2 regions of the Pseudomonas sp. TE3-3-F2023 genome follow, and region 1 is predicted to be linked to the other one. Evidence: predicted binding sites of a transcription regulator. Region 1 holds the regulator's gene; the other holds the start of a gene.
What was found. The regulator FliA, encoded in region 1, starts transcription of late flagellar genes. The targets are predictions, from matches to a motif close to CTAAAGTTTNNNNNNNNNNNGCCGNTAA.

Region 1 (11,922 bases):
GCCATGCTGTCGCGTTTCGGTCGCCTGGCTGTACCGAATTTGCATGTTCTGGCGTATCAGGAAATACCGGACAACAAGCAAGTCACCATCGTTGCCACCGTGGGCCCTAATGGCTGAGGTAGGGGATAATGCAAGTTAAGCGATTTTTCGCCGCCGATATGCGTCAGGCCATGAAGCTGGTCCGTGACGAGCTGGGCGCCGATGCCGCGATCATCGGCAACCGTCGCATCGCCGGCGGTGTCGAGCTGACGGCCGCGCTGGACTACAAGCTGTCCGCCCTGGCCCCGCGTGTGCCCAACGCCGAACTGGAAGAAGAGCTGCGCAAGACCCATACGCGCATCGCCACCGCCCAGGCCGAGCTGGGTCACCGCCAGGACAGCAGCGACAACAACCGCCAGTTGTTCGCCGGGCAGTCGCTGACCGCCGCCGAGCCGTTGATCGAACCGCACGTCGATGCGCCCGAGGCCGCAGCTGCAGCCCCGGCGCCGGCACCGGTCGACCCGCGCCTGTTCGATGCCATGCGCTCCGAGCTGTCAGGCCTGCGCGAGCTGCTGGAAGTGCAGCTCGGCTCGCTGGCCTGGAACCAGTTGCAGGGCAGCAAGCCGCAGCAGGCCACTGTCTGGCGCAGGCTGCAGCGCATCGGCCTGTCCGGGCCGATCGCCCGTGAGCTGCTGGACCTGACTGCCGAGATCGACGAGCCACGCCAGGCCTGGCGCATGCTGCTGGCGCACCTTGCGCGGATGATCGAAATCCCCGAAGTCGAGCCGATCGAAGAGGGCGGTGTGATCGCCATGGTCGGCCCGGCCGGCATGGGCAAGACCACCACCCTGGCCAAGCTGGCGGCCCGCTACGTGCTCAAGTACGGCGCGCAGAACCTGGCGCTGGTGAGCATGGACAGTTTCCGCATCGGTGCCCAGGAGCAGCTCAAGACTCTGGGTCGCATCCTCAACGTACCGGTGACCTACGTCGACCCGGGCCAGTCGCTGGCTGCGGCGCTGGAGCCGCTGCTGCGCAAGCGCGTGGTGCTGATCGATACCGCCGGCCTGCAGGCCAGCGACCCGGCCCTGCGCATGCAGCTGGACACCCTGGCCGGGCGTGGCATCGCCGCGAAGAACTACCTGGTGCTGGCCACTACCAGCCAGAAGCAGGTGCTGACTGCCGCCTACCACAGCTACAAGCGCTGCGGCCTGGCCGGTTGCATCCTGACCAAACTCGATGAAACGGCGAGCCTTGGCGACGTGCTGAGCCTTGCCATCAGTCATGAACTGCCGGTGGCCTACCTGACAGATGGGCCGCGCATTCCTGACGACGTGCACCTGCCTCGAGGGCACCAGTTGGTCTCCCGCGCGGTCAATGTGCAGCAACAGGACGAGCCCAGCGAAGAGGCCATGGCCGACATGTTCGCTGATCTCTATCACAACCCACGGCGAGCGGGTTGATGATGAAGCGTGTGCAAGGTAGCTATGCCAAAGGGTACGCAGAATTGCCCTACGTGTGGCCTGAGTCCCAGCGAGACAAGGTAAAGAACAGACATGGGTAGCATGCATCCCGTACAGGTGATCGCCGTGACCGGTGGCAAAGGTGGCGTCGGCAAGACTAACGTTTCAGTGAACCTGTCCCTGGCGCTGGCCGAGCTTGGCCGCAGGGTCATGCTGCTCGACGCCGACCTGGGCCTGGCCAATGTCGATGTGTTGCTGGGCCTTACCCCCAAGCGGACCCTGGCCGATGTCATCGAAGGGCGCTGCGAGCTGCGCGATGTGATGTTGCAGGGCCCCGGTGGCGTGCGCATCGTGCCGGCTGCCTCGGGCACGCAGAGCATGGTGCACCTGGCCCCGGCCCAGCATGCCGGGCTGATCCAGGCGTTCAGCGAAGTCGGCGACAACCTCGACGTGCTGGTGATCGACACTGCTGCCGGTATCGGTGATTCGGTGGTCAGCTTCGTCCGCGCCGCCCAGGAAGTGCTGCTGGTGGTATGCGACGAACCCACCTCGATCACCGATGCCTACGCCCTGATCAAGCTGCTCAACCGCGACTACGGCATGAACCGTTTCCGGGTGCTGGCCAACATGGCGCAGAGTCCGCAGGAGGGCCGCAACCTGTTCGCCAAACTGACCAAGGTCACCGACCGCTTCCTCGACGTTGCCCTGCAGTACGTGGGCGCCGTGCCGTATGACGAGTGCGTGCGCAAGGCCGTGCAGAAGCAGCGCGCCGTATACGAAGCCTTCCCACGCTCCAAATGCGCGCTGGCCTTCAAGGCGATTGCCCAGAAGGTCGACAGCTGGCCGCTGCCGGCCAACCCGCGCGGCCATCTGGAGTTCTTTGTCGAGCGCCTGGTGCAGCCCACCAGCGCGGGACCTGTGCTATGAACGCCAGCGGTTTCAAGATGTACAGCCGGGCGTCGAAAGACGCCCAGTACGAGCTGATCGAGCGCTACGCCCCGCTGGTCAAGCGCATCGCCTACCACCTGCTGGCGCGGCTGCCAGCCAATGTGCAGGTCGAGGACCTGATCCAGGCCGGCATGATCGGCCTGCTGGAAGTGGCCAACAAGTACGACGCCAGCAAGGGCGCCAGCTTCGAAACCTACGCCGGCATTCGCATTCGCGGGGCCATGCTCGATGAAGTGCGCAAGGGCGATTGGGCACCGCGTTCGGTGCACCGCAACACCCGCATGGTCAGCGACGCGATGCGTGCGGTTGAAGCCCGAACCGGTCGTGACGCTAAAGATCATGAAGTTGCTGCCGAACTCCAATTGAGTCTCGATGATTACTACGGGATCTTGAACGATACCCTGGGCAGCCGCCTGTTCAGCTTCGACGACCTGCTGCAGGACGGCGAGCACGAAGGGCTGCATGAGGATGGCGCCAGTGGCCAGGTGGAACCTGCGCGTGGCCTGGAGGACGAGCGCTTCCAGGCTGCCCTGACCGAGGCCATCGCCAACCTGCCGGAGCGTGAGCGCCTGGTGCTGGCGCTGTACTACGACGAAGAGCTGAACCTCAAGGAAATTGGTGAGGTGCTGGGGGTCAGCGAGTCGCGGGTCAGCCAGTTGCACAGCCAGTGTGCCGCGCGCCTGCGCAGCCGCCTGGGGGAATGGCGGGCGCGTTGAGCCCGCTGTCGTTGCAGTCGTTTTCTACGTTGTACCGAATTGTGAATGCGCGCTCGGGGCCGAGCGCGTTTGAGACTGCTTGGAGGTCTACTTGAACAAAGACATGAAAATCCTCATCGTTGACGACTTTTCGACGATGCGGCGGATCATCAAGAACCTGTTGCGTGACCTGGGCTTCACCAACACCGAAGAAGCCGATGACGGCACCACGGCGCTGCCGATGCTGGAGAACGGCCACTATGACTTCCTGGTGACCGACTGGAACATGCCCGGCATGTCCGGTATCGACCTGCTGCGCAAGGTGCGTGCCCACGATCGCCTGAAAACCATGCCGGTGCTGATGGTGACCGCCGAAGCCAAGCGCGACCAGATCATCGAAGCGGCCCAGGCCGGCGTCAATGGCTACGTTGTGAAGCCGTTCACCGCCCAGGTGCTCAAAGAAAAGATCGAGAAGATCTTCGAACGCGTCAACGGCTGAGTCACGTCAGGGGGCGCGCCATGGATTCATCACAAACGTCTTTGGGCGAGTTCGAATCGACCCTGAAGAAGCATGCCCAGGAGCTGGTCGAAAGCCTGGAGCGTGGCCGTTTCGGCGAGGCGGTGCAGCTGATTCACGAGCTGAACCAGACCCGTGACCGCGGCCTGTACCAGGAAGTCGGCAAGCTGACCCGCGAGCTGCACAGTGCCATAGTCAGTTTCCAGATCGACCCGACCATGCCGCAGGCCGAGGAGGTGTCGCAGATAACCGACGCCACCGAGCGCCTGTCTTACGTGGTCAGGCTCACCGAGGGCGCGGCCAACCGCACCATGGACCTGGTCGAGGAAAGCACCCCGGTGCTCAACGACCTGGCCAGCGAGGCCGAGGCCCTGAGCACCGACTGGCAGCGTTTCATGCGCCGCGAAGTGGCTGCGCCGGAGTTCCGAGACCTGGTCAAGCGCGTCGACAGTTTCCTGACGCTCAGCGCCGAAGGTAACCGCAAGGTCGCCGGCCACCTCAACGACATTCTGCTGGCCCAGGACTATCAGGACCTGACCGGCCAGGTGATCAAGCGCGTCACCACCCTGGTCACCGAGGTGGAAAGCAACCTGCTCAAACTGGTGTTGATGGCCAGCCAGGTCGACCGCTTTGCGGGCATCCAGCATGACCACGATCAACTGCGCGCAGAAAAAGATCGAGAAAAACATCCGACTCGGGGTGAAGGTCCGCAGATTCATGCCGATAAGCGTGAAGATGTCGTGTCCGGTCAGGACGATGTCGATGATCTGCTGTCCAGCCTGGGTTTTTAAGGAGCACGTTTGATGAGCTTCGGCGCCGATGAAGAAATCCTCCAGGATTTCCTGGTAGAAGCCGGCGAAATTCTTGAGCAACTGTCCGAGCAACTGGTCGAGCTGGAAAGCCGGCCCGACGATGCCGACCTGCTCAATGCGATCTTTCGCGGTTTCCACACTGTAAAAGGGGGCGCCGGCTTCCTTCAGCTGAACGAGCTGGTGGAGTGCTGCCATATCGCCGAGAACGTGTTCGACGTCCTGCGCAAAGGTGAGCGCCGGGTCGACGCGGAACTGATGGATGTGGTGCTCGAGGCACTGGACACGGTCAACAGCATGTTTGGCCAGGTGCGCGAGCGCGCCGAAGTGACCCCGGCTACCCCCGAGCTGCTGGCCGCGCTGTCGCGCCTGGCCGAGCCGGGCGGCGCAGAAGCCGTCGAGGCGCCTGCCGCTGCGGCACCGGAGCCGGTTGCCGAAGCGCCGGTGGAAGAGCAGGACATCACCGACAGCGAGTTCGAACAACTGCTCGATTCGCTCGATGCGGTCAAGGCACAAGCTGCGGCCGACGAGCAGATGCAGGGCGAGACCGTCAGCGGCGCAGGTGACGAAATCAGCGACGCCGAGTTCGAGTCGCTGCTCGACCAGTTGCACGGCAAAGGCCAGTTCAGCGCCGAGGTTGCCGCGCAGCCGGTTGCCAGCGCGCCGGAAGCGGCCAGCGACGAAATTACCGACGCCGAGTTCGAATCGCTGCTGGACCAGTTGCATGGCAAGGGTACCTTCCAGGCCGATGCCTTGCCTGGTGCCAAGGCGTCGGCGCCTGCTGCAACTGACACCAGTGCAGCCAGCGATGAAATCAGCGAGCACGAGTTCGAGGCGCTGCTGGACCAGTTGCACGGCAAGGGCAAGTTCGGTGGCGACGTTGCCGCCGTCGAAGCCCCGGCTGCAGCCAAGGCGCAAGCGCCGGTCGTGGCCAAGGCCGACAGCCAGCCCGTGGCCAAGCCAGCAGCAGCTGCGCCGGCACCGGCGCCTGCCAGCAAACCTGCCGCAGCACCTCGCGCCCCGGCCCCGGCCGCCGACAAGCATGGTGCCAGTGAAGCGGAAACCACCGTGCGGGTCGATACCGCGCGCCTGGACGAGATCATGAACATGGTCGGCGAACTGGTGCTGGTGCGTAACCGCCTGGTGCGCCTGGGGCTGAACAGCGGTGACGAGGCCATGTCCAAGGCGGTGTCCAACCTCGACGTGGTCACCGCCGACCTGCAGACCGCGGTGATGAAAACCCGCATGCAGCCGATCAAGAAAGTCTTCGGCCGCTTCCCGCGCCTGGTGCGCGACCTGGCCCGCCAGCTCAAGAAGGAGATCAACCTGGAGCTGGTCGGCGAAGAGACCGACCTCGACAAGAACCTGGTCGAGGCCCTGGCCGACCCGTTGGTGCACCTGGTGCGCAACGCCGTCGACCATGGCGTGGAAATGCCCGAAGAGCGTGAAGCCGCCGGCAAGGCGCGCACCGGCCGGGTGGTGCTGTCGGCCGAGCAGGAAGGCGATCACATCCTGCTGTCGATCTCTGACGACGGCAAGGGCATGGACCCCAACATCCTGCGTGCCAAGGCCGTGGAAAAGGGCCTGATGGACAAGGACGCCGCCGATCGCCTGAGCGAGTCGGACTGCTACAACCTGATCTTCGCCCCGGGCTTCTCGACCAAGACCGAGATTTCCGATGTGTCTGGCCGCGGTGTGGGCATGGACGTGGTGAAGACCAAGATCTCCCAGCTCAACGGCTCGATCAACATCTTCTCGGCCAAGGGCCAGGGCTCGAAGATCGTCATCAAGGTGCCGCTGACCCTGGCGATCATGCCCACCCTGATGGTGATGCTGGGCAACCAGGCGTTCGCCTTCCCGCTGGTCAACGTCAACGAGATCTTCCACCTCGACCTGTCGCGTACCAACGTGGTCGACGGCCAGGAAGTGGTGATCGTGCGCGACAAGGCGCTGCCGCTGTTCTACCTCAAGCGCTGGCTTGTCCAGGGCCAGGTGCACGAAGAGCAGCATGAGGGCCACGTGGTGATCCTGTCGGTCGGTACCCAGCGTATCGGCTTTGTCGTCGATCAACTGGTTGGCCAGGAAGAAGTGGTAATCAAGCCGCTGGGCAAGATGCTGCAGGGCACCCCGGGCATGTCCGGGGCCACCATCACCGGCGACGGTCGCATTGCGTTGATTCTCGACGTCCCGAGCATGCTCAAGCGTTACGCCGCGCGGCGTATTTGATTTCGGTGGCGCACCCTGGCGGGTTGCGCCACCTAATGGAGTGTTTATGGCAGTCAAGGTCCTGGTGGTGGATGATTCCGGTTTCTTCCGCCGCCGCGTCTCGGAAATCCTCTCGGCGGATCCGACGATCCAGGTAGTGGGTACCGCGACCAACGGCAAGGAAGCAATCGACCAGGCGCTGGCGCTCAAGCCCGATGTCATCACCATGGACTACGAAATGCCCATGATGGATGGCATCACCGCAGTGCGGCACATCATGCAGCGCTGCCCGACGCCGGTGTTGATGTTCTCGTCGCTGACCCATGAAGGCGCCCGTGTCACCCTCGATGCGCTGGATGCCGGTGCGGTGGATTACCTGCCGAAAAACTTCGAGGACATCTCGCGCAACCCCGACAAGGTCAAGCAACTGCTGTGCGAGAAGGTGCATACCATTTCCCGCAGCAACCGCCGTTTTGGCAGCTACGCCAGCCCCGCGCCGGTTGCCGCACCAGCGCCGGCAGGCAGCAGCCACGCACCCGCCAGCGGTTTCGCCAGCCCGGCAGCGGCGCGTACGCCTGCGCCTGCGCCTGCGCGTGCGGCGGCCCCGGCGGCAGCGCCAGCACACTCGCCGGCACCCAAGCGCAAGCCATACAAGCTGGTGGCCATCGGCACCTCCACCGGCGGCCCGGTCGCCCTTCAGCGCGTGCTGACCCAGCTGCCGGCCAACTTCCCGGCGCCGATCGTGCTCATCCAGCACATGCCGGCGGCGTTCACCAAGGCCTTTGCCGAACGCCTGGACAAACTGTGCCGCATCAGCGTCAAGGAAGCCGAGGACGGCGACATGCTGCGCCCGGGCCTGGCCCTGCTGGCCCCAGGTGGCAAGCAGATGATGATCGACGGCCGTGGCACGGTGAAGATCCTGCCCGGTGACGAGCGCCTGAACTACAAGCCGTGCGTGGACATCACCTTCGGCTCGGCGGCCAAGTCGTATGGCGACAAGGTACTGTCGGTGGTGCTTACCGGCATGGGCGCCGATGGCCGTGAAGGTGCGCGCCTGCTCAAGCAGGGCGGCAGTACGGTGTGGGCCCAGGATGAAGCCAGCTGCGTGATCTATGGCATGCCCATGGCCATTGTCAAGGCCAACCTGGCTGACGCGGTGTACAGCCTGGACGAAATCGGCAAGCACCTGGTGGAGGCGTGCGTCTGATGGACGTGCTCAGCCTGATCGGCCTGATCCTTGCCTTTGTCGCCATCGTCGGTGGCAACTTTCTCGAAGGCGGCCATGTCGGCGCCCTGATCAATGGCCCGGCGGCGCTGATCGTACTGGGCGGCACGCTGGCGGCTGCCTTGCTGCAGTCGCCGCTGTCGTCGTTCAAGCGTGCCTTGCAGATTCTGCGTTGGATCCTGTTTCCGCCACGGGTCGACCTGGCGGGCGGGATCGACCGCGTCGTCAACTGGAGCCTGACCGCGCGCAAGGAAGGCCTGCTGGGCCTGGAAGGGGTGGCCGACGGCGAGCCTGACCCTTATGCGCGCAAGGGCCTGCAGTTGCTGGTGGATGGCGCGGAGCCGGAGGCTATCCGCAGTATTCTCGAAGTCGACTTCCTGACCCAGGAAAGCCGTGATATCCAGGCTGCCAAGGTGTTCGAGAGCATGGGCGGCTACGCGCCGACCATCGGCATCATCGGTGCGGTGATGGGCCTGATCCACGTGATGGGCAACCTGGCCGACCCGTCGCAACTGGGCAACGGCATTGCCGTGGCCTTCGTCGCGACCATCTACGGGGTGGCCAGCGCCAACCTGGTGCTGCTGCCGATCGCCAACAAGCTCAAGGCCATCGTCATGCGCCAGTCGCGCTACCGCGAGATGCTGCTAGAGGGCCTGCTGTCGATTGCCGAGGGTGAGAACCCGCGCTCGATCGAGCTGAAGCTGCAAGGCTTCATGGAGTAACCCATGCGTCGCCGTCGTCATACCGAGGAACACGAAAACCACGAACGCTGGCTGGTGTCGTACGCCGACTTCATTACCCTGCTGTTCGCCTTTTTCGTGGTGATGTACTCGATTTCCTCGATCAACGAGGGCAAGTACAAGGTCATTTCCCAGGCCTTGCTCGGGGTGTTCAACGACCCCGAGCGCAGCATGAAGCCGATCCCCATCGGTGAAGAGCGGCCGCTGAGCGTGCGCCCGGCCGAACCGTTGGTGAAGGACAGCGAGCAGACCGATGCGGGACTTGGGGCGAGCAGTGCCGACCCGCTGAAAACCATCAGCGATGACGTGCGCGATGCCTTTGGCGACCTGATCAAGAGCGACCAGATGACTGTGCGCGGCAATGAGCTGTGGATCGAGATCGAGCTCAATTCCTCGTTGTTGTTCGGCAGTGGCGATGCCATGCCCAGCGACAAGGCGTTTGCCATCATCGAGAAGGTGGCCGGCATTCTCAAGCCGTTCGCCAACCCGGTGCATGTCGAGGGCTTTACCGACAACCTGCCGATCCGCACCGCGCAGTACCCGACCAACTGGGAGCTGTCATCGGCGCGGGCGGCGAGCATCGTGCGCCTGCTGGCCATGGAAGGGGTCAACCCGGCACGCATGGCCTCGGTCGGCTATGGCGAGTACCAGCCGGTGGCCAGCAACGACACTGCCGAAGGCCGTGCGCGCAACCGCCGCGTGGTGCTGGTGATTTCGCGCAACCTCGATGTGCGCCGCAGCCTGACTGGAACGGGCAGTGCAAATGCCACGCCGGATGCCGCATTGCGTCGGGCTGGCACACAAAGTGCACCAGCAACGCCTGCGACGGTGGCGGGGCAGTGATCCGTCAATTCCCCGACGTTGCTATGAACACGATGTTGAAGATGGCGCTGTCCCCTGTGGGAGCGGGCATGCCCGCGAAGCAGACGACGCGGTGAATGGCACCGGCTGCGCCGGTGTTCGCGGGCTCGCCCGCTCCCACAGGAATCGTGCAGGCTTTTAAAGAGTTGTTTTCTACAGTGTCCCTGCCAAATCAATAGATAGAGTTTGCTTGATGAGAGTCTGGGCAGTAGCCAATCAAAAAGGTGGCGTCGGCAAGACCACCACTACCATCGCCCTGGCCGGCCTGCTGGCCGAGGCCGGCAAGCGTGTGGTCGTTGTCGACCTCGACCCGCACGGCTCGATGACCAGTTATTTCGGGCACAACCCCGATGCCCTGGAGCACAGCTGCTACGACCTGTTCCTGCACAAGGGCGCGGTACCCGAGGGCCTGCCCGGGCAACTGCTGCTGCCCACCAGTGACGAGCGCATCTCGCTGTTGCCGTCGAGCACCGCGCTGGCGGTGCTCGAGCGCCAGTCACCGGGGCAGAACGGCCTGGGCCTGGTGATCGCCAAGAGTCTGGCGCAGCTGTGGCAGGATTTCGACTTTGCCCTGATCGACAGCCCACCCTTGCTCGGCGTGCTGATGGTCAATGCCCTGGCAGCCAGCCAGCAGCTGGTTATCCCGGTGCAAACCGAATTTCTCGCGGTCAAGGGCCTGGAGCGCATGGTCGGTACCTTGGCCATGGTCAACCGTTCGCGCAAACAGGCGCTGCCGTACCAGATAGTGCCGACCTTGTTCGACCGCCGTACCCAGGCCTCGCTGGCCACGCTCAAGCTGCTGCGAGACACCTACGACCAACATGTGTGGCAGGGCTACATCCCGGTGGATACGCGCCTGCGCGATGCCAGCCGCAAGGGCGTCACACCCTCGCAATTCGACAGCAAGAGCCGCGGCCTGATTGCCTATCGGGCGCTGCTCAAGCACCTGCTGACCTACAAGACTGCAGCGCAGGTGGCCTGATGACCCAGACTCGGCAAACCAATACCCGGCCACAGATGGCCCTGCAGTCATACCTCGACGGCCTGCTGCAGGAGGCCACCGAAGCTGAAGACCTGTTCGAGGCGCCAGCGGCGGCGGACGAGTTCGCCGAAGCGGTGCGCGAAGAGCAGGCGCGTGATGCCTTGCAGCAAGCCAGGCCTGCGCCAGCCGAAGCAACCGTCAGCCCCGCACCACGGCCATTCGCCGAGCCCAGGCTGGCGGTGCTGCCCCGTGTGATGCCGGTGGAAGCGCCGGTGGTGACGGTGGTCGAGCGCGAAGTGGTGGCCGAGGCAAGCATCCCGGTGCTGGTCGAAGAGCAAACCGTGGAACCGGCAGTGCCGCTGGTGGATGTGCACCTGCCGGCGCCGCAGGTGCCTGTGCCCCCGGCCACGGTCGATGGCCGCCCGGCCTGGGCCGCCGAGCCGTTCGAATGCCTGCTGTTCGATGTGGCCGGGCTGACCCTGGCGGTGCCGCTGGTGTGCCTTGGCTCGATCTACACCCTGGCCGGCCAGGAACTGACACCGCTGTTCGGCCAGCCCGACTGGTTCCTCGGCATCCTGACCTGCCAGGCCGGCAACCTGAAGGTGCTGGATACCGCGCGTTGGGTGATGCCCGACCGCTACCGGGATGATTTTCGCCAAGGCCTGCAATACGTGATTTCCGTGCAGGGCTACGAATGGGGGTTGGCCGTGCACCAGGTCAGCCGCTCGCTGCGTCTGGACCCGTCCGAGATCAAGTGGCGCAGCCAGCGTGGCCAGCGCCCGTGGCTGGCCGGCACGGTGATTGAACACATGTGTGCACTGCTCGACGTCGCGGCACTGGCCGAGCTGATCGCCAGTGGCGCGGTCAAGCAGATGCACGCCAAACAGAAATGACACCGAACACACCGCCGATGGCGGATTTTGAGGGTAGGGGAATGAAAAAGTCGTCTGCACAAGGTTCCGAAGATCCGATCCTGCAGTGGGTTACCTTCCGTCTGGACAATGAGTCCTACGGCATCAACGTGATGCAGGTGCAGGAAGTGTTGCGCTACACCGAGATCGCCCCGGTGCCGGGTGCGCCAAGCTATGTGCTGGGCATCATCAACCTGCGCGGCAACGTGGTGACCGTGATCGACACCCGCCAGCGCTTTGGCCTGATGCCGACCGAAGTCACCGACAACACCCGTATCGTCATCATCGAGGCCGACAAGCAAGTGGTCGGGATCCTGGTCGACAGCGTGGCCGAGGTGGTGTACCTGCGTCAGTCCGAGATCGAGACCGCGCCGAACGTGGGTAACGAAGAGTCGGCCAAGTTCATCCAGGGTGTTTGCAACAAGAACGGCGAGCTGTTGATCCTGGTCGAGCTGGACAAGATGATGACCGAGGAAGAATGGTCCGAGCTGGAGAATATCTGAGTTGATCCTAGAGGTTGCTGTCATCTTCCTGGCGCTGGTCTGGGCGCTGAGCCTGTGGTTTTTCCTCAACTACAGCAAGCGCCAGCG
Region 2 (11,922 bases), 1.2 Mb from region 1:
GGGGCCACAACGCGATCATCCGCATGAAGCCGTTCATCGAGCACTGCGCCCTGGCGCCGTTGCCGGGCAAGGGTGCGTTCGCTGGTGCAATCCTCTCCCACGACTTCGTCGAAGCTGCGCTGATGCGCCGTGCCGGCTGGGGCGTGTGGATTGCCTACGACCTGCCGGGCAGCTACGAAGAACTGCCGCCGAACCTGCTCGACGAGCTCAAGCGCGACCGCCGCTGGTGCCACGGCAACCTGATGAACTTCCGCCTGTTCCTGGTCAAGGGCATGCACCCGGTGCACCGTGCGGTGTTCCTCACCGGGGTGATGTCGTACCTGTCGGCACCGCTGTGGTTCCTGTTCCTGGTGCTGTCGACCGCGCTGCTGGCGACCAACACGCTGATGGAGCCGCAGTACTTCATCGAGCCGTACCAGCTCTACCCGCTATGGCCGCAGTGGCATCCGGAGAAGGCCGTGGCGCTGTTCTCCACCACCATCGTGCTGCTGTTCCTGCCCAAGCTGCTGAGCGTCATCCTGATCTGGGCCAAGGGCGCGACCGAGTTTGGCGGGCGCATCAAGGTCACCCTGTCGATGCTGATGGAGATGCTTTTCTCCATGCTGCTGGCACCGGTGCGCATGATCTTCCACACCCGCTTCGTGCTGGCCGCGTTCCTCGGCTGGGCCGCGACCTGGAACTCGCCGCAGCGTGACGACGACTCCACTCCGTGGAGCGAAGCGGTGCGCCGCCACGGCCCGCAGACCCTGTTGGGCATTGCCTGGGCGGCGCTGGTGGCCTGGCTGAACCCAAGCTTCCTGTGGTGGCTGGCGCCAATCGTTGGTTCGCTGGTGCTGTCGATTCCGGTTTCGGTGATCTCCAGCCGCACCCGCCTGGGCCTGGCGGCCAAGGACGAGAAGCTGTTCCTCATCCCCGAGGAATACGCCACTCCGCAGGAGCTGCTGGCCACCGACCAGTACACCCACGAAAACCGCTGGCATGCCCTGCATGACGGCTTCGTGCGGGCTGTGGTCGACCCGCGGCAGAACGCCCTGGCATGCGCCATGGCCACTGCCCGTCATGGTCAGGCGGCGCCTATCGAGGCATTGCGCGTCGAGCGCGTGGCCAAGGCGATGGAGGTCGGGCCGCAAGGGCTGGACCTCAATACCCGCCTGGCCCTGCTCAGCGACCCGGTGGCGCTGACCCGCCTGCACGAGCAGGTCTGGGCCGAGCACAATGCGGCGTGGATCAACGTGTGGCGTGCATCGATCAAGAACGACCCGCATTCGCCGCTGTTGCCGCTGCATCCGGAGAATGAAGGCCAACCGGCACTCGTCGGCGCCTGATCGGGCCTATTCGCGGGCACGCCCGCTCCCACAGGGTACTTCACAGCCTTTGAGGCATGCGCTGTACCTGTGGTAGCGGGCGTGCCCGCGAAGCTTTTCAGGGCTCCCACCGATTTTGGCCAACAAAGTCCCCCCCGGCTCTAGGTCCCCGAGCCGCCATGCGTTAGCATCCCTCTCCGATATGACGCATCGGCCGCCACGGCCATGCCAACAATAAGATTCGCTACTTTTCTTGCTAGGGGACTTGGTGATGATCAAGAAATACCTTTCGCGACTGCTGGTCGGTGTCACCGCCCTGGTCGCCGTGACGGCGGCCCAGGCGGGCGCGATCGATGACGCGGTCAAGCGCGGCACCCTGCGGGTGGGCATGGATCCGACCTACATGCCTTTCCAGATGACCAACAAGCGTGGCGAGATCATCGGCTTCGAAGTCGATATCCTCAAAGCCATGGCCAAGTCCATGGGCGTCAAGTTCGAGCCGGTATCCACGGCCTATGACGGCATCATCCCGGCCCTGCTGACCGACAAGTTCGACATGATCGGCAGCGGCATGACCCTGACCCAGGAACGCAACCTGCGCCTGAACTTCAGCGAACCCTTCATCGTGGTTGGCCAGACCCTGCTGATCCGCAAGGAACTGGCGGGCGAGATCAAGTCGTACAAGGACCTGAACAACGAGAAGTACCGCATCACCTCCAAGCTCGGCACCACCGGCGAAATGGTTTCCAAGAAGCTGATCGCCAAGGCCAAGTACCACGGCTACGACAACGAGCAGGAAGCGGTGATGGACGTGGTCAACGGCAAGGCTGACGCCTTCGTCTACGACGCGCCGTACAACGTGGTGGCAGTGGACAAGGCCGGTGCCGGCAAGCTGCTGTTCCTCGAAGAACCCTTCACCTACGAGCCGCTGGCCTTCGGCCTGAAGAAAGGCGACTACGACAGCATCAATTTCATCAACAACTTCCTGCACCAGATCAAGCATGACGGGACCTACGATCGTATTCACGACAAGTGGTTCAAGAACAAGGACTGGCTGAAGGAAATGGAATAAGGCCCAGGCCACAAGCCGGCTTTATGACCTCGACGCGCAGGCAAACCCTGCGCGTTCGCATTTACGGAAGTACCCCACGTGATCAAACACAAGAAAGCCCAGTGGCCCTGGCACGGTTTGACTGCCCTGGTCCTGGTGGGCCTGGCGTTCAGCCTGTACATGGCCACCTCGATGATTTCCTACGAGTGGCGCTGGAACCGCGTACCGCAGTACTTCGCCTACAAGGCCGAGGAAGCACAGCGCGCCGCCGGTTACGGCACCGTGCAGGACATCGTCATCTCTGGCGACGATGCCCGTGTCACGCTGAAAGACGAGAGCGGCGCCGAGCAGGTGCTCGATGTTGCCAAGGACAGCCTGCAGCTGGCCCGCGGCGACGATGTTTCCGAAGGCGACCAGATTGGCGTCACCCGCCACTGGGCGGCCGGCCCGCTGGCCTGGGGCCTGTGGACCACGCTTTGGATTTCGGTGGTATCCGGTGCCCTGGGCCTGTTGATCGGCCTGTTCGCCGGCCTCTGCCGCCTGTCCAGCAACCCTACGCTGCGTGACCTGTCGACGGTGTATGTCGAACTGGTGCGCGGTACACCGCTGCTGGTACAGATCTTCATCTTCTACTTCTTCATCGGTACCGTGCTCAACCTGTCCCGCGAGTTTGCCGGGGTGGCTGCACTGGCGCTGTTCACCGGCGCCTACGTGGCCGAAATCGTTCGTGCCGGCGTGCAGTCCATCGCCAAGGGCCAGAACGAAGCGGCCCGCTCGCTGGGCCTGAACGCGGGCCAGTCGATGCGCCACGTGATCCTGCCGCAGGCCTTCAAGCGTGTGCTGCCGCCTTTGGCCGGCCAGTTCATCAGCCTGGTCAAGGACACCTCGCTGGTCTCGGTGATCGCCATTACCGAACTGACCAAGAGCGGCCGCGAGGCCATCACCACCTCGTTCTCGACCTTCGAGATCTGGTTCTGCGTGGCAGGCCTGTACCTGCTGATCAACCTGCCGCTGTCGCACCTGGCCAGCCGGCTCGAGCGGAGGCTTGCGCAAAGTGATTGAAGTCCGTGACCTGCTGAAAGTCTTCGACACCCGTGGCCACGTGGTACGGGCCGTGGATAACGTCACCACCCAGGTCGCCAAGGGCGAAGTGGTGGTGGTACTCGGCCCGTCGGGCTCGGGCAAGTCGACCTTCCTGCGCTGCCTCAACGGCCTGGAGCATTTCGACGAAGGCCATGTGGCCATCGACGGCCTGCAACTGGCCGATCCGAAAACCGACATCAACGCCTATCGCCGCGAAGTCGGCATGGTGTTCCAGCACTTCAACCTGTTCCCGCACATGACCGTGCTGGAGAACCTGTGCCTGGCACAGAAGGTGGTGCGCAAGCGCAACAAGGCCGACCGCGAAGCCAAGGCCCGGGCGCTGCTGGAGAAGGTGGGCATTGCGCAGAAAGCCAACGAATACCCGTCGCGCCTGTCCGGTGGCCAGCAGCAGCGGGTGGCGATCGCCCGAGCCCTGGCCATGGACCCGAAAGTGATGCTGTTCGACGAACCGACCTCGGCGCTCGACCCGGAAATGGTCGGCGAGGTCCTGGATGTGATGAAGACCCTGGCCCAGGAAGGCATGACCATGGTCTGCGTCACACACGAAATGGGCTTTGCCCGTGAAGTGGCGGACCGGGTGCTGTTCTTCGATCATGGCAAGCTGCTGGAAGATTCGGCGCCGGCTGCGTTCTTCGCCTCGCCGAAAGACCCGCGCGCGCAGGCGTTCCTGCGCCAGGTGCTTTAACCGCAGGGGGCGCTTTGCGCCCCAATCGCCGGCAAGCCGGCTCCCACAGGATTACCACAGGTACTGATAACTGTGCGGTCCCTGTGGGCGTTGGCTTGCCGGCGAATGGGCTGCAAAGCGGTCCCCCGCAATCTCAAATGCTGAATCGCCCCACCATCCCTCGCAACTGCTGTCCCAGCTGCTCCAGTTCCCCACTCGAGGCCGCCGTCTGCTCACTGGCCGCACTGGTCTGATCCGACACATCCCGCACATTCAGCACACTACGGTTGATCTGCTCGGCGACCACGCTCTGCTCTTCGCTGGCCGTTGCAATCTGCTGGTTCATGCCCTGGATGTTCGACACGGTATCAGTTATCTGGCTCAGGGCCTGCCCCGCCTTGCGGCTCAGCTCCACGCTCTGTTCGGTCAGGTTCTTGCTGTTGTCCAGCAAGCGGGTCACTTCGTCGGTACCGCTGTGCAGGCTGTCGATAAGCTGGCCAATCTCTTCGGTCGCCGTCGATGTGCGCTGGGCCAAGCCGCGTACTTCGTCGGCCACCACGGCAAAACCACGTCCTGCTTCACCCGCCCGTGCCGCTTCGATCGCCGCGTTCAGGGCCAGCAGGTTGGTCTGCTCGGACACCGACTTGATCACATCGAGGATGCCGCTGATACGCTGGCTTTCGCCTGCCAGGTGCTGCATGGCTGCCAGGCAATGGTCCATCTGGCCGGCCAGCTGTTCGATACGGCCGATAGCTTCGGCCACAACCTGGTCGCCGACCTGCGCTTGCTGGTCGGCGTTGGTCGCTGCCAGCGAGGCCTGTTCAGCGTTCTGTGCCACTTCCTGCACGGTGGCGCTCATCTGGTTCATGGCCGTGGCCACCTGGTCGGTTTCCTCGCGCTGCTGGTTGATGCGCAGCTTGGTGTCTTCGCTGCTGGCCGCCAACTGTGTGGCGGCCTGTGACAGCTGGCCGACGCCCTGATCGATGCCACCGATCAGCTCGCGCAGGCTCAAGGTCATTTCGCGCATGCTGGTTTGCAACTGGCCCATCTCGTCGCGGCGTTGTACCGGTTCGGTCTGGCTCAGGTCGCCCATGGCGATGCGCCCGGCCACGGCTAAGGTTTGGCGCAAAGGCTGGGTGATCTGCAAAGTGATCAACCAGCCGGCGACCACACCTACGACTAACGCCAGCAGGGCTACAGTGGCCAGCAGCGAGCGTGCTTCGAGGGCTTCCCTGTCGCGCTGCTCGATCTTGCGTTTGCCAAGTTCCAGGCTGACCGCGCGCAGCTCGTTGCCCATGTTCTCCATGTTGTTTTGCAGCTGTTCGACACGCACTGCGGTCCGGCGATATTCATCCAGGCTGGCGCGATACCTGGCCAGCTGCTCCCCGGGCTGCTGGGTGAGCGTACGGGGCAAACCGAGTGGAGCAAGGCCTTTGAGCAATTGCGCAAGGCTGTTGTCAGCGGCATCCAGCGAAGCCTCCCCGACCTTGGCAAAGCTTTCCACGGGGGAGAAGGTATAGGCCGGAACGAGGCTCTGCTGGTTGGCACCATCGATATGACGGCTGAGCGTGTCCATCAGCCCCAGCACACCGCCTTGCTGGCTGTCGGCAGGCATTTTCAGCAAGGCCTGGGTCTGGAGATCATCGATCACTTCACTGAGCTTTTGCTCCTGTGCCAGCATGGCCTGGCGCAGGGCGATGCGCTTGTTGACGGTGTTTTCCAGCTCGCTGAAGTCGTCGCGCAGGCGCTGCAGCAACGCCAGCTTTTCCGTCAGCATCTGCCGAGATTCATCCACGCTGCTGCGTTGCTGCAAGGTGGTCAGCATGCTGTCGAGCTGGTCGAGAATGTTGGCTATCCGGGTTCTGCTGGCGTCGTCGTTGAGCACACGGTAAGTGATGCGCTCTGCGCGCAGGTCTTTGGTCAGATCGTTGATCAGGCCGATTTCGCTGAGTTGCTGCGAGCGCACAATGGCGTCATCCAGTGCACGCCAGCCACTGACGGTGGTGGCCAGGGTAAGCAGCAGGACTACGGCGAAGCCAAGGGCGAGCTTGGCTGCGACACTGATGTTGCCGAGCTTTCGGTTGAGGTAGCCGAGCATGAGGAATCTCCGTGCGATTGGGGGCGGGGATGCAGACGCATTGCTGGCATCACACCTTTGCCAATCGGCAGCGGAGCCGTAGGACTTGACCTGATAATCAGGTAGGAAATTTCGCTTCAATAGGTAGGAATACTCCGCCTGCGCCGGCCTCTTCGCGGGTTTACCGCGAAGAGGCCAGTGCAGGCGACCTACACATCAACCTACAGCTTGAACCGCCCCACCAACCCTTGCAGGTGGGTACCCAACCGCGCCAGCTCCACACTTGAGCTGGCCGTTTCTTCACTGGCCGCCGAGGTCTGGTCAGAAATATCCCGTACGTTCATCACGCTGCGGTTGATTTCTTCTGCCACGGCGGTTTGTTCTTCCGCTGCCGTGGCAATCTGCTGGTTCATGGCCTGGATCGACGAAACGGTCCGGGTGATAGTCTCCAGCGAGCTGCCGGCACGGCGCGTCAGTTCGACGCTGCTGTCGGTCAACTGGCGGCTGCTGTCCATCACGCTGGCCACGCGCTGGGTGCCGCTCTGAAGCCCGGCAATCAGTTCTTCGATCTCTTCGGTCGATTGCTGGGTGCGCTGCGCCAGGCTGCGCACTTCATCGGCCACCACGGCAAAGCCACGCCCGGCTTCGCCGGCACGGGCCGCCTCGATCGCGGCGTTGAGGGCCAGCAGGTTGGTCTGCTGGGCCACCGACTTGATCACATCAAGCACGCTGCCAATCTTGTCGCTTTCGGCCTTGAGCTGGTTCATCGCTTCGCTGGAGTTGACCACTTCGCCGGCAAGGCGCTCGATCTGCGCTACCGCCTCGCCGACCACATGATCGCCTTCACGGGCTTGCTGGTCGGCCATCAACGCAGCTTCCGAGGCCTGCTCGGCATTGCGCGCCACCTCATGCACCGTGGCAGTCATCTGGTTCATGGCGGTCGCCACCTGATCAGTCTCGACCTTCTGGTTGTTGACCCCGGCACTGGTCTGCTCGGTCACCGCCGACAGCTCCTCGGCAGCGCTGGCGATCTGCGTGACACCATCACCGATGCCGCTGATCAGCTCGCGCAGGCCTTGGGTCATGCGATGCATGCTGGCTTGCAACTGGCCCAGTTCGTCGCGGCGTTGTACCTGCAGGTTCAGGGTCAGGTCGCCACTGGCCACGCGTTCGGCGGCGTGCAAGGTCTGGCGCAGCGGAATGATGATCTGCCGGGTGATGACCCAGGCCGCCAGCAGGCCTAGGGCCAGCGCCAGGACGGTCGCCACGGCGAGCAGAGTCTTGGCCTGGGTAGCCCCGGCGTCACGCACAGCGGTTTGCGAGGTGGTCATCGCCTGGCTGGTCTGCAGCAGTACCGTGCCGTGTTCGACCATGCTCTGCAGGGCCTGCTCACTGGCAACCTGGGCATTGCCGAACTGGGTGACCGCGTCGCGGTAGCCTGCCAGGGCGGTGGTGGCATCGTCCAGGCTGGCAGCGTGCTCCGCTGGTACTTTGGCCGGCAGCGCGCGCAGCTCGGCCAAGGCCTGGTCGATGGCCTTCAGCGCCGTTTGCTGGTAGTCGGCGTTGCCGCTGTAGGTATAGCCGCGTACCTGGAAGCGCGCCTGCTGCAACAGGGCGCTGACTTCCACTGCGTGCTGGTACTGGCTGATATCGCCACCCTGCAGCAGGCCGCGTTGCACCCGGGCAATCAGCTCCGCGGCCTTGTCGGCAGTGTCGCCAAGCACGGCGCGGCTGGCCTCGCGGCGTTGGCCGGCCTGTTTCAGCTCGTTGAATGCCTGCTGGTAGCCGCGCACGGCCTCGCGCTGCTGCTCAAGGCGTTGACTGTCAGCGGGCTGCTCGATCTGCCCGAGCATGAACTGCACCTGGCGGTCGAGGTTTCCCAGGGCCTTTTCCAGCTCTGCCACCGAGGCTTCGTCAGGCTGGCGCTGGTAATGCTGGCGGGCGATGCGCAGCTCCTGGGTGTACTGCTGGATGACCGAGATGTTCCCCAGCTTGTCGCCACGGTTGATGATGCTGTCCATGCCGTGCCAGCCGGCCAGGGTGATGGCCAGTGTCAACAGCAGCACCAGGCCGAAGCCCAGCCCCAGTTTGCGATTGACGCTCACATTGCCCAATGATTGGGCGAACCATTGATACATGTACGACTCCCCGGCGCCTTGGCAGCACGATTAATTGTTGTGTTGCCAAGACAATCGGCCTGAGGAAGGGAAACTTTATGGGTGAAAGTTGACTTGTGTGTCAGAAAATCCGTGAAAGCAACGCTGTCACCGCGGTTTCTACCCGCAGTATGCGGTCGCCCAGCTGGACCGGAGCCAGGCCGGCCTTGCCCAGCAGGTCCACCTCGTAGGGGATCCAGCCGCCCTCCGGGCCAATGGCCAAGGTCACTGGCTGCTCCACTGCACGCGGGCAGGCGGGGTAGGGGCCGGGGTGCCCGACCAGGCCCAGGGTGCCTGCGGCGATGGCCGGCAGACGGTCTTCGACGAACGGCTTGAAGCGCTTCTCGATGATCACTTCGGGCAGCACGGTGTCGCGGGCTTGTTCCAGGCCCAGGATGAGGTTCTCGCGAATGCTGTCCGGGTGCAGGAAGGGTGTTTGCCAGAAGCTTTTCTCGACCTTGTAGCTGTTCAGCAAAATCAGCCGCGGCACGCCAAGGGTAGATACGGTCTGGAACAGCCGGCGCAGCATTTTCGGCCGAGGTACGGCCAGCACCAGTGTCAGCGGCAGCTTGGCCGGTGGCTGCTGGTCAAAGGCGACTTCCAGTTCGGCTTCGTGCCTTTCCAGGCGCAGCACCGTGGCCTTTCCCATCAGGCCGTTGATACGGCCCACGCGCAGGTTGTCGCCCACCGCTACACGGTGGATGTCCTGCATGTGGGTGAAACGCCGGTCTGCGAGAACGACGCGTTCGGCCGACACGAAGTCGGCCTCTTCAAGGAGCAACAGGTTCACGGTTGGGTCGCTGGTGGCTGGTCGTTGTGGTCGTTGGCGGTTTCGTCGTGGGCGCTGCGCTTGCGGATTAGACTGCCGCACAGCACGCCGATCTCGAACAGCAGCCACATGGGTACGGCCAGCAGGGTCTGAGAGAAGATGTCCGGTGGGGTAAGGACCATGCCGACCACGAAGCAGCCGATGATCACGTAGGGGCGAATCTTCTTCAGGTACTTGACGTCGACCACGCCGATCCATACCAGCAGCACCACCGCTACCGGGATTTCGAAGGCCACGCCAAAGGCGAAGAACAGCGTCATCACGAAGTCGAGGTAGCTGGCGATGTCGGTCATCATCGACACGCCTTCCGGTGTGGCGCTGGCGAAGAAGCCGAAGATCAGCGGGAACACCAGGAAATAGGCGAAGGCCATGCCGGCGTAGAACAGGAAGATGCTGGAAACCAGCAGCGGAATGGCAATGCGCTTTTCATGCCGGTACAGCCCGGGTGCGATGAAGCCCCAGATCTGCTGCAGGATGAACGGGATCGCCAGGAACAGCGAGACGATCATGGTTAGCTTGAACGGCGTGAGGAACGGAGAGGCCACGTCGGTGGCGATCATCGTGGCATTGGCCGGTAAGTGCTCGCGCAGCGGCGCGGAGACCAGGGTGTAGATCTGCTGGGCAAAGGAGAACAGCCCGGCAAAGATCAGGAAAATGACGGCAACGCAACGCAGCAGGCGGGTGCGCAGTTCGGTCAGGTGCGAAACCAGCGGCATTGGCTGGTCGTGTTCCGGATTTTCGCTCATGGGGCTCGCGGCGGTTGAGGCGGTTCAGAAGGCGTGGCCGGGGTGGCAGCGGTCTCGACCGGCCTGGCTTCGAGCCCGGCGGGCGGCTGAACGGTTGCGGTGGTAACAGGTGGCTGCGCCGGTGGCGTCATCGGGTTGAGGATGCGCTTGGCCTCCTCTTCCAACTGCAGGATGTGTTCGTTATGCAGCTGGCGGCGGATTTCGTCGGCGCCGATTTCGCGTTCCACTTCCATCTTGATGCTGTTGAAGCTGCGTTTGAGCCGGCCGATCCACAGGCCTGCCGTGCGCGCGGCACCGGGCAGGCGCTCGGGGCCGAGCACCAGCAGGGCGACCAGGCCGACGAGCAGCAGCTCGCTGAAACTGATGCCGAACATAGGTCAGTCTTTCCGCTGCGGCTCTTGGACCGGCTGGGCCTGGCCTTCGATGGTGTGGCCCTGGTTCTGCTGGGCAGTATTCTGCACTGGTGGAACGGGTTGGGCAGGCGGCGGGGTCTGCTCGGCCGGCTTGTTCTCTTCATCGCTCATGGCCTTGCGGAAGCCTTTGATCGACTCGCCCAGGTCACTGCCGAAATTCTTCAGCTTCTTGGTGCCGAACACCAGGACCACGACCACCAGCAGGACGATCCAGTGTTTCCAGTCAAAGATACCCATTTCGTACTCCTGAAAAATGTGTGTACAGCAAATCGATCCGGCAACACGGCCCCTGTGGGAGCGGGCATGCCCGCGAACACCGGCGTAGCCGGTGCCATGCACCGCGTCGCATTCTTCGCGGGCACGCCCGCTCCCACAGGCGCCCCAAAATACGTCAGGCAGAAGGCGTTCGTGCCGCCTTCTCATCATGCCCGGAAAGCCCGAAACGGCGTTCCAGCTCATCTAGCACGGCCTGTGGATGCTGGCCCAGCGCGCTGAGCATTACCAGGCTATGAAACCACAGGTCGGCGGTTTCGTAGATGACATCGCTGTAATCCTTGCTGACCGCCGCGTCCTTGGCGGCAATGATCGTCTCGACCGACTCTTCGCCGAGCTTTTCGAGGATCTTGTTCAGGCCCTTGTGGTACAGGCTGGCCACGTAGGAGCTGTCGGGCGCCGCTTGCTTGCGTTCTTCAAGCACTTCGGCAAGGCGGTTGAGGGTGTCGCTCATGTCAGTGTCCTGCGCTGTAGATGGCATCCGGGTCTTTCAGGACCGGGTCGACGGTTTTCCACTGGCCGTCTTCGAAGACGCGGTAGAAGCAGCTTTCCCGGCCGGTATGGCAGGCGATATGGCCCAGTTGCTCGACCATCAGAATGATCACATCGGCATCGCAGTCCAGGCGCATTTCATGCAGCTTCTGCACATGCCCGGACTCCTCACCCTTGCGCCACAGCTTGCCACGCGAACGCGACCAGTAGATGGCGCGTTGCTCGGCGGCGGTCAGGGCCAGCGATTCGCGGTTCATCCAGGCCATCATCAGCACGCGTCCGGTCTTGTGGTCCTGGGCGATCGCCGGTACCAGGCCCTCGCTGTTCCACTTGATCTCGTCCAGCCAGTCTTTCATCGTCGACTCCAAAGCGGGCCCGCTCCTGTGCCGGGCCCTTTGCGCTAGTGTGCCAGCCATGGGCGCGGCTGGCTATTGGCGCACGATCAGGTAAAGGCCGGCGGCCAGCATTAGCCAGGCCGGCCAGGCGGCAGGGGCGGCCAGGCTGGCATCTGCGGCGGCACCAGCGGCCAGTACCGCACCACCGCCGAGCAGGCCGGCGCCGAGCAGGCGCAGCGCCCAACGGTCGCCCTGGCGGCGCCGCTCCGGCAGTTGCGGATCGTGCAGGTGCGGTTGCGACAGGCGCTCGAGCAGGTCGCGGGCCATGTCTGCCAGGTGCGGCAGTTGCTCGACCTGGCTGTGGATGTTGCCGAGCACGGCCTTGGGGCTCATGCGGTCGCGCATCCAGCGCTCGAGGAATGGCTTGGCGGTGCTCCACAGGTCCAGCTCCGGGTACAGCTGACGGCCCAGGCCTTCG

Region 2: the regulator FliA is predicted to act here: its motif matches at 8,390-8,417, upstream of V3314_RS01715 (methyl-accepting chemotaxis protein).

What each region holds. Positions count from the first base shown of each region.
Region 1 covers NZ_CP145113.1:4,870,522-4,882,443, reverse strand. Annotated here, with positions in the region: gene flhA (flagellar biosynthesis protein FlhA) at 1-117, shown strand, start outside; gene flhF (flagellar biosynthesis protein FlhF) at 129-1,439, shown strand; gene fleN (flagellar synthesis regulator FleN) at 1,533-2,366, shown strand; gene fliA (RNA polymerase sigma factor FliA) at 2,363-3,103, shown strand; gene V3314_RS22440 (chemotaxis response regulator CheY) at 3,207-3,581, shown strand; gene V3314_RS22435 (protein phosphatase CheZ) at 3,602-4,390, shown strand; gene V3314_RS22430 (chemotaxis protein CheA) at 4,403-6,634, shown strand; gene V3314_RS22425 (chemotaxis response regulator protein-glutamate methylesterase) at 6,681-7,820, shown strand; gene V3314_RS22420 (flagellar motor protein) at 7,820-8,560, shown strand; gene motD (flagellar motor protein MotD) at 8,564-9,421, shown strand; gene V3314_RS22410 (ParA family protein) at 9,633-10,421, shown strand; gene V3314_RS22405 (CheW domain-containing protein) at 10,421-11,314, shown strand; gene V3314_RS22400 (chemotaxis protein CheW) at 11,356-11,835, shown strand; gene V3314_RS22395 (DUF2802 domain-containing protein) at 11,837-11,922, shown strand, end outside.
Region 2 covers NZ_CP145113.1:371,070-382,991, reverse strand. Annotated here, with positions in the region: gene mdoH (glucans biosynthesis glucosyltransferase MdoH) at 1-1,325, shown strand, start outside; gene V3314_RS01735 (transporter substrate-binding domain-containing protein) at 1,579-2,376, shown strand; gene V3314_RS01730 (amino acid ABC transporter permease) at 2,455-3,417, shown strand; gene V3314_RS01725 (amino acid ABC transporter ATP-binding protein) at 3,410-4,144, shown strand; gene V3314_RS01720 (methyl-accepting chemotaxis protein) at 4,278-6,221, opposite strand; gene V3314_RS01715 (methyl-accepting chemotaxis protein) at 6,422-8,338, opposite strand; gene V3314_RS01710 (16S rRNA (uracil(1498)-N(3))-methyltransferase) at 8,439-9,146, opposite strand; gene tatC (twin-arginine translocase subunit TatC) at 9,143-9,931, opposite strand; gene tatB (Sec-independent protein translocase protein TatB) at 9,928-10,305, opposite strand; gene V3314_RS01695 (twin-arginine translocase TatA/TatE family subunit) at 10,309-10,581, opposite strand; gene V3314_RS01690 (phosphoribosyl-ATP diphosphatase) at 10,736-11,071, opposite strand; gene hisI (phosphoribosyl-AMP cyclohydrolase) at 11,073-11,465, opposite strand; gene ubiB (ubiquinone biosynthesis regulatory protein kinase UbiB) at 11,538-11,922, opposite strand, start outside.